One region of the Bacillus xiamenensis genome, then DNA from elsewhere that is predicted to be linked to it. Evidence: a T-box and tRNA genes for the amino acid it is inferred to sense, from the RefSeq annotation. Region 1 holds a T-box; the other holds one or more tRNA genes.
What was found. A T-box is a leader RNA that pairs with one kind of tRNA and senses whether it is charged. The one in region 1 lies ahead of BK049_RS14745 (valine--tRNA ligase), so its partner is inferred to be a tRNA-Val.
Positions count from the first base shown of each region.

Region 2: it has a tRNA-Val gene. The T-box ahead of BK049_RS14745 (valine--tRNA ligase) is inferred to sense a tRNA for this amino acid. The anticodon was not compared.

Region 1 is NZ_CP017786.1:2,900,511-2,905,214, reverse strand. Features, by position in the region: gene BK049_RS14745 (valine--tRNA ligase) at 1-1,294, opposite strand, end outside; T-box leader at 1,354-1,583, opposite strand; gene BK049_RS19885 (hypothetical protein) at 1,753-1,941, shown strand; gene ysxE (spore coat protein YsxE) at 2,007-3,038, opposite strand; gene BK049_RS14730 (LysM peptidoglycan-binding domain-containing protein) at 3,076-4,314, opposite strand; gene hemL (glutamate-1-semialdehyde 2,1-aminomutase) at 4,600-4,704, opposite strand, start outside.
Region 2 is NZ_CP017786.1:1,439,223-1,443,926, reverse strand. Features, by position in the region: gene BK049_RS07190 (PTS transporter subunit EIIC) at 1-492, opposite strand, end outside; gene BK049_RS07185 (MurR/RpiR family transcriptional regulator) at 489-1,358, opposite strand; gene murQ (N-acetylmuramic acid 6-phosphate etherase) at 1,373-2,284, opposite strand; tRNA gene BK049_RS07175 (tRNA-Glu) at 2,505-2,579, shown strand; tRNA gene BK049_RS07170 (tRNA-Val) at 2,586-2,661, shown strand; tRNA gene BK049_RS07165 (tRNA-Thr) at 2,665-2,737, shown strand; tRNA gene BK049_RS07160 (tRNA-Tyr) at 2,766-2,850, shown strand; tRNA gene BK049_RS07155 (tRNA-Gln) at 2,855-2,926, shown strand; gene rocF (arginase) at 3,069-3,980, shown strand; gene sigW (RNA polymerase sigma factor SigW) at 4,164-4,704, shown strand, end outside.

The DNA.
Region 1 (4,704 bases):
CAACGTATACTTCCTTCGTTTCTTTATGGTACCAAGCCGGGATGCGGTGCCCCCACCATAGCTGACGAGAAATACACCAGTCACGGATATTTTCCATCCAGTGTAAATACGTCTTTTCAAAACGGTCCGGAACAAATTGAACTTGCTCATCACCTTTTTGCAGTTTGATGGCTTCATCTGCGAGCGGCTGCATTTTCACAAACCATTGTGTAGATAAGTACGGTTCTACAACAGCTCCGCTTCGTTCACTGTGACCAACTGAATGCATATGATCCTCAATTTTGAACAAAATGCCTGCTTCTTGTAAATCCTTCACAAGCTGTTTACGGCATTCGAAGCGGTCCATTCCTTTGTATTGCAGCGCATTCTCATTCATCGTGCCATCTTCATTCATCACAAGAATGCGTTCTAAGTTATGACGGTTTCCAAGCTCGAAGTCATTCGGGTCATGAGCAGGCGTAATTTTCACAGCTCCTGATCCAAATTCCATATCAACATAATCATCACCAACGATTGGGATCTCGCGGCCTGTAATTGGTAAAATAACTGTTTTCCCAATCAAATGCTGATAGCGTTCATCTTCAGGATGTACAGCGACTGCCGTATCTCCAAGCATCGTTTCAGGTCGTGTTGTCGCAATTTCAATCGAACCTGATCCATCTGCTAAAGGATATCTCAAGTGATAAAACGCACCCTGTACATCCTTGTAAATCACCTCGATATCAGAAAGGGCCGTCTTTGTTGCTGGGTCCCAGTTAATGATGTACTCTCCGCGATAGATCAGTCCCTTCTCATACAATTGAACAAATACTTGGCGAACAGCCTTATTCAAACCTTCATCTAATGTAAAGCGTTCACGCGAGTAATCTAGGCCAAGACCCATTTTCGCCCACTGGCTGCGAATAAAATCTGCATATTCTTCTTTCCACTTCCACGTTTCTTCTACAAATTTTTCACGCCCGAGGTCATAGCGGCTCACGCCTTCTTCGCGAAGCTTTGCCTCTACCTTTGCTTGAGTGGCAATACCCGCATGATCCATTCCTGGAAGCCATAGAACGTCATAGCCCTGCATCCGCTTCATGCGTGTCACGATATCTTGAAGAGTTGAATCCCAAGCATGCCCTAGGTGCAATTTTCCTGTCACGTTTGGTGGAGGAATGACGACTGTATATGGATCTTTCGTTTTGTCATTTTTTGCTTCGAAAAACTTTCCTTCAAGCCAGTACGTATAGCGGTCTTTTTCAATCGCATTTGGATCGTACTTTGTAGGCATTTCTTGATTATTTGTTCCCATTTGTGTAACCTCCACATTTTTTCGGCTGATGAAACATAAAAAAAGCCCTTTCATCCTTATAAAAGGACGAAAAAGCTTTTTCGCGGTACCACCTTTTTTCATGGAACACATACACGTGTCCCATACACTCTAAAGGATAACGGGGTTCTCCCGAATTTCTCTACTCAATCATTCAAGAAATTAAGCTCACAGGCGACCTTCCAAACAAGTGTATCCTAGGAAACCTTTCAGCTCTTGGTTTCCCTCTCTTTAGGGGCTTGCTTGTACTCTTCCTGGTCCACGCTTACGATATATCACGTTCATCAGCACATACTCATCTTTTATTAATATTACTAAATGCCTTTTGTTTTCGTCAATCATCTTTTCCGCTTTTCTTCTTCTTTATACAAATTGGGCAGGCACCCTTTGCCTCATTGCCCATATAATAATAACAAAATAAAGAAGGAGGGCGTTTGATTTTGAAGAAGATCAATCCTTACACACTCCCCCCCTGGCTTAGACAAATTCGGGCAGTTGCCTCCCAAGTCGTTCTCCCGATTGCCATATTTCAAGGGTTTCGCACGATCATTTTTCCCACAACATTTGACGTCCTCATCTTAGGTATTCTCATATTTCTCGCCTGTGCCTTTCACCTTGATTGGTTTTAAAAGAGCTGAAAGATGCAGGCTCACTCTTATGTAAAGGTCCTCCCATTTTTCAAACAAAAACCTCGTCATTCTGCTGATGACGAGGCATTTTGCTCTTCTTCAAGGCGTCTAGCCTGCTCCATTTCGTGAATCTTCATGACAGTCGGCTCTGAATTTTTCATTTGCCAATACGCTCTTAACAGCTCCTGACAGCTTTCCATCTCATCCTGACCGCCTGCTTCATAGGCTTTCACCGTATCAAACAGGCCCTGCGGGTAAGCGAGGTAACTTAGGAACAAATGAAGCTCTTCCTCCCGAAGCGGATTCCCCTTTTGATACGTATAAAATAAGGAAGTACATTCAGGACAAGCAGTAGGATAGGTTTTAAAGGTTCGGAAGTAAAAGGTCAGAAGATCGTAAATGGGGGCAGCCTTTTTGGACCGCTCAAAATTGGTGAAATGTCCTGTGCCTACATCATTGTACAAAAAGTGATGGACCGACAATTGCCCATGATTTAACACAATACGTGTCGTCTCTTGATCTTTCATTTCCTCGTGCCAATCCTCTAAGCGCTCAAGCGCGAATTCACTTGCAGACATCGCTTCTGAAAAATACATAGCAGCAGCCAGTTCAAATGGCGACATATACCATGTTTGTTCTGCCCGCTCTATAAATCGTTCATACATGTCTTTCTCTGCTTCCCATTTGCTTTTTATTTGTGTGTAGTGAGCTTCTATTTCTTGCTCTGTGATGTCCATCATCACTTCAGTTCGTTTATGAAGTCTTGCAATCTCTTGAAATAAATATTCATGCTTATCGTCCTGCTCTTCTCTCTTTTCATTCGTCAGCCATGGCATGAGGTAATAGGCATACTGGGTATCTCGATGACTTGAGAAAAAGGAACCGCTCTTCGTGCGATAAATCGGCACAAAGGAGCGATAGCCCTTTGATTCTAATTCAAGCATTTGCTCTGTAAACTGCATATGCCGATGAGATTTGACTCGCTTTAGTGCAAATACGCCCTGCTTTGTATACACTTTGACGACTGCTGAACTGACAGGTTCCATATATTCAGCCTCAAGCCCGTATTCATATAGAACAGATTGGATTTCATCCACGTTCACTCACCACATTTTCTCGGTCGATCATCGCTTCTTATGCATTGCTTTTTTGATATTCTGGTATATAAAGAATCTGCCCTTCCTCAAGCTCCGCATCAATCGATAACGAGTTCGTTCGAAGGAGCTGCTGCACATTCAACTGATATCGTTCACAAATACGATCGACCGTATCTTCTTGCTGAACTATACATATTTTCATGCGAGAAAAATCTTCCTCCTCCTGCTTAGCGAACAGCTTCGTTAAATAAAGAGAATTCTCACTGCCAGACGTTTCTCTCACGTCATCTTCATGATCCTCCGCTTTTTGAGCTGACTCATACACCTTTGGCGCTTCCCGTTCATATAATCGCTCGAATTGATAACTGTCATCCCGCTCCTCCTGCGCTTGTTCCATCTGATACGCAGGTGATTCAAATGCTGGATAAGCTGGCGGTGGTTCTTCCTCATGTCCCTCCGCTTCAGGATCTTTCCTCACTTCCACCTCAAAGAACGTATCATCCCGTTCCTCTTCTTCTAATAGCTTAGGCGGTTCAAAAAATGGCGGCTCCTGCACCTGAGCTTCCGGGAAGGAGCGATATCCGAGTGCCACTGCTTCTTCTTGCTCCTCATATTCTTCCTCTTCTGCTTCTTCCACCATCACCGTCTCTATGTCTATTTCTTCTTCTTCAGTTCGTACATCATGTTGCCGCACAGCCTGCTTTTCTTCATCTTCCTCACGCTCGTCGCCTTGTAGCACTTCTTGCTCTTCATATTCTGGCTGCGCCTGATATTCATAGGTGACATCGCCATATTCCTCTTCAGAACGATGAACAAATTCATACGGCTCATCTACAACCGGTTCGGGCGTTCCTTCATCTAATAAGCCCTCAATCGCTAGATCAGCCTGAATGGTGAGCAAACGGCTTTCTGTCAGCTGGTAATCAAACGCATCAATAAACACAAACACATCATTTAAATGACTAATTTTGTTCTTAGGAATGGTGATATCTACCGGAAATTGATGCAGCAGCTCCGCCGTTCCGTCCTCTCTAACCTTTACCTCATCAGCTTGCCTGTATGATGCATAGGAACTGGATTCACCCATTAGCTCCTCTTGATTTATGTTGTATTCTCCTGTTAGCTCGAGTGAACCTCTAATGGAAACATAATCATTCACTTCTTGAACGAGAATGTCAGGGTCGAGAGAAATTGACAGCAGCTCACTGACTTCCTGTCCGTTTTTAAAATAAATGGACTCTTCTACCGAAAACTGTAATCGATTGTTTTGAGACAAGTCGGTGTCCTCCTTTCATCTAATCCTTCAAAATAAAATTAGATGTCAATACAGATGTATGTAGGAGGCAGCGAAAATATGATTGGTTTTACGTAAAGCAAAAAGCCGATATGTCTCCATACCGGCTTCATCGTGTAGACAAACCCTCGCATTCGTTGTCAGGTCTGCGCTCCAGTGCTCTCCCTTCCTAGACTTCAAAGGTTTTCTATCACGCTGAAAAAAAAAAGACAAAGGGCTAAAATAAAGTTCATTTTAGCCCTTTGTCAACAATCTAAGCCGATATGTTTATCGACGTAATTTTTGAAATACCTTTTCCACTGTCTCAATCGTATAGTCAATGTCTTCATCCGTATGAGCAGTTGATAGGAACAGCCCTTCGAATTGAGAAGG
Region 2 (4,704 bases), 1.5 Mb from region 1:
GCCTGATCCGATCACCGTTAGGATAATGGCTGCTTGGGATTTTCCATCGAGCCAGCCCGCTTGCACGATCGCTTTTGTAATACCCGTAATGAGACCTGATGCGACCAGTGCGGGAATGATGGGGATAAAAATGCTCGCAATTCGACGTAATAGCAGCTTGAATGGTGTGCGGTTCTTTTGTGAAATGGCTTGTTTGTTTTTTTGTGCTTCTTGGTTTAGATCATATGAATCCGAGGCGTTTAGCAGCTGTTCAAACGCACTTGATACATGATTGACAACACCAGTGCCTAAGATGATTTGAACGGTTTCCGCCTCGACGACGCCAATGACACCATCGAGTTCTTTGATCGCTGTGAGTTGAACTTTTTCATGATGAATCGGTGTAATTCGGAGACGTGTCATACAATGTGTATGGGAAGAGATGTTTTCAGAACCACCACAGAGTGAAAGAATGTCTTTCGCCAACTGCTGATATTTCTTTTGATGACTCATGTTGAATCCCCCTTTGATTTTCGTTTCATGGAGCGGATGGCATGCCTTGTCTTGTCAATATATTGTGCCGTTTGTTCATATTGACGGGAGGCTAAGCTTAGGAACAAGACATCGATTAAATAGAGCTGTGCCATTCTAGAGGAAGTGGCAGCACTGCGAAAAGGTGCTTCATTGGAACCGGACGTCGATAGGTGAACGTCACACAATGCAGAAACGCTTGTATGACCTGGATGCGTTAAGGCAATGGTTTTCACTTCATTTTCTTTGGCGAGTTGAAGGGCTTGAATGATGTCTAACGTTTCTCCTGAAAAGGATATGCCGAATACTATGTCATTCTTTCCTGCATTTGCGATGACTGTGGATGCAATGTGCATGTCAGTGAAGGCTGTGGCCGCATAATTGATTCTGAGAAATTTCTGCTGAGCATCAGCTGCAACGATGCCAGATGCACCAACACCGATAAAATGGATTTGGTTTGCATTCAGCAGCAGTTGAACGGCCTTTTCTAAAGCTTCTACATTTAAGATAGAGGCTGTGTCTTTGATCGATTGAATCGAGTTTCCTGCTGTCTTTTGAATAATGGATGGAAGTGGTTCATCTTGTTCGATATCCCGGTAGCCTTGTTTATCGGCGTGCATTAAGTCACCAGCGATTCGCATTTTTAAATCTTGGTAGCCATCCAGCCCGAGTGATTTACAAAGGCGGATGACGGCAGAGCTGCTTGCACCGGCAGCCTGACTGATTTCATGCACTGTGCCTTTAATGACTTTGTCAGGGTGGGCAAGGATATAGTCTGCAATGATTTTTTCAGATTGGGGAAGTTTTGATTTCATTGTGTGTAGTAGGGTGAGTCCGCCTGCTGACATGAGCTTTGCCTCCTTTAGGATTGATGACGTAAGATGGCTTTGTCGATATGGCCATCTGCTTTGTTGAGTAAGTCTTTTGCTGTCTTTTTATCTGTATTTGTTTGAAGCATGACAATGGCGGTTTTGACTTCTAAATCGGCTGCTTCAAGAGTTTTTACGGCTTGTTCATAGGAAGCGTTTGTCACATGTTGGATGATGGTGATGGCGCGTTCTTTTAGTTTGTGATTGCTTACTTTTACATCAACCATTAGGTTTTCATATACTTTGCCTTGTCTGATCATGACCGAGGTGGAAAGCATATTTAAAATCATTTTATGAGCGGATGCGGCTTTCATTCTTGTTGATCCAGTGATGACTTCTGGTCCGACGATGACTTCAATGGCACAGTCTGCCAGCTCACTAATCTCAGCTTGTTCATTGCAGCTGAGGGCGATTGTTTTTGCTCCAATGGATCTTGCATAGTTTAAAGCGCCAATGATATAAGGTGTTCTGCCGCTAGCAGCGATGCCGACAACAGTATCTTTTGATGTCAGGTGAATGTGTTCTAAATCTTTTTGACCAGCTTCTTCACTGTCTTCCACATCTTCTGCTGCATGTGAAAAGGCAGAGTCGCCACCGGCCATGATGCCTACGATGACATCAGGTGAAATGCTATAGGTAGGTGGACATTCGACCGCATCCATTACCCCAATTCTGCCACTTGTTCCAGCGCCTAGATAAATGAGTCTGCCCCCATTCGAGATGGATTCAAAGGCAAAGTCACTTGCTGTCTTTACGTCTGGAAGGACACGGTTGACGGCTTGAGCGACCTTCATATCTTCCGCATTGATCATTTGGAGCATTTCTAGCGGATTTGCTTGTGAAATTCCCATGGTGTTAGGGTTTCTTGATTCTGTTGTCAAAGAACGCAGTTGAGATGGCTGCATGTGACATACCTCCTTATTTCTTCATTTTCAGTATATTGAGTATGATATGAAATTTCAATATTATATTTAAATACTGAAATTATATTTCAGTCGAAACATTGTGCTGATAGGGGGTGAATAATTAGAAAATAAAAAAAATAAAAATCCCCTTTACAAACGGTGGGCAACCTGTATATAATAACTTTTGTCAGCTTCGCGGAAACAGTAAACTTGACAAAATGGCCCGTTGGTCAAGCGGTTAAGACACCGCCCTTTCACGGCGGTAACACGGGTTCGAATCCCGTACGGGTCACCATGATGTGGAGGATTAGCTCAGCTGGGAGAGCATCTGCCTTACAAGCAGAGGGTCGGCGGTTCGAGCCCGTCATCCTCCACCATATGCCGGTGTAGCTCAACTGGTAGAGCAACTGACTTGTAATCAGTAGGTTGGGGGTTCAAGTCCTCTTGCCGGCACTGTTTTTTCTTTATCAATTCCATATGTGGAGGGGTAGCGAAGTGGCTAAACGCGGCGGACTGTAAATCCGCTCCCTCCGGGTTCGGCGGTTCGAATCCGCCCCCCTCCACCATTTTTGGGCTATAGCCAAGCGGTAAGGCAACGGACTTTGACTCCGTCATGCGTTGGTTCGAATCCAGCTAGCCCAGTAAGACACCTTTTTGAAAAAGGTGTCTTTTTTTTTACGATGTTTTTAGAAAGAATGTATAACTATTCAAAATGTTGTTGAGTTGAGTCAGCAGGCATGAAGAAAGTAAAATATAAGCATGAACGGAAAGGGGATGTACATACATGGGAGAAAAAAAGAAGGTCACGATGATCGGGGTTCCAATGGATTTGGGTCAAATGAGAAGGGGCGTCGATATGGGACCGAGTGCGATTCGATGTGCTGGCGTAAAGGAAAAATTGGAATCGCTTTCATTCGAAGTGGAGGATCTTGGGGATATACCAGTCGAGCAAAGGGACGATGAGAAAGGTCTCTATACAAGTGAAAAGCTAAAAAACTTAACGGAGAATGCTGGTGCGAATCAGCTTCTTGCTGAAAAGGTCAGCAGTATTGTGCAGTCAGGTTCGTTTCCACTGATTTTAGGCGGGGATCACAGCATTGCGATAGGCACACTTGCCGGTGTAGCGAAGCATTATGAAAATTTGGGTGTCATTTGGTATGATGCGCACGGTGATTTAAATACAGAGGAAACCTCTCCTTCTGGAAATATTCATGGCATGCCGCTTGCAGTCAGTCTCGGCCTTGGGCATGCTGATTTAACGAATATTGGCGGTTATACGCCTAAAGTGAAGCCTGAGAATGTGATCTTAATTGGTGCTCGTTCCTTAGATGAAGGAGAGCGGGCATTGATTAGAGAAAAAGGGATTAAAGTGTATACGATGCATGAAATTGATCGTTTAGGGATGACAAGAGTGATGGAGGAAGCCATTGCATATTTAAAGGAAAGAACAGACGGTGTTCACCTGTCGCTTGATTTAGATGGGTTAGATCCAGTGGAATGTCCTGGTGTAGGAACGCCGGTTGCAGGCGGCATCAGTTACCGGGAGAGTCACCTTGCAATGGAGCTTTTAGAGGAAGCGGGTATTTTGACTTCAGCTGAATTTGTTGAGGTGAATCCGGTATTAGATGAGAAAAATAAAACAGCTGAAGTGGCTGTTGCGTTAATTGGTTCTTTAATGGGCGAAAAGCTGTTGTAGAGCGGGAATTGTTCCCGTTCTTTTTTGTTTTGGAGAAATTTAAGGATATGTTAAGGTTTTTACCGGCTGATAAGCGCAACACGCTGTCAAAAATTTGTTACACTATTTTTTAGAGGAGAATGAAACCTTTTGGAAAGAGGTTCGTATACATAAAGACCGGTGAAGGCAGAGGTTGAATATACTATGGAAACAATGATTAAAAAGAGAATTAAGCAAGTGAAAAAAGGCGACCAGAACGCATTTGCAGACATCGTAGACCTGTATAAGGACAAAATTTATCAGCTGTGCTATCGTATGCTTGGGAATGCACATGAAGCAGAGGATATTGCGCAGGAGGCATTTATTCGTGCCTATGTGAATATTGAGAGCTTTGATGTGAATCGTAAATTTTCCACGTGGCTGTACCGCATTGCAACCAACCTGACCATCGACCGTATTCGTAAAAAAAAGCCGGATTATTATTTAGATGCAGAGGTGGCAGGAACAGAAGGACTGAATATGTATTCTCAAATTGCTGCTGATGGCATTTTGCCAGAGGATGAGGTGGTGTCGCTTGAATTATCGAGCACCATTCAGCAAAAAATTCTAAGATTACCCGATAAATATCGTTCGGTCATTGTATTAAAGTATATTGATGAACTCTCGTTAAAAGAAATTAGTGAGATTCTGAATATACCAGTTGGTACGGTGAAAACGAGAATACACAGGGGTAGAGAGGCTCTCC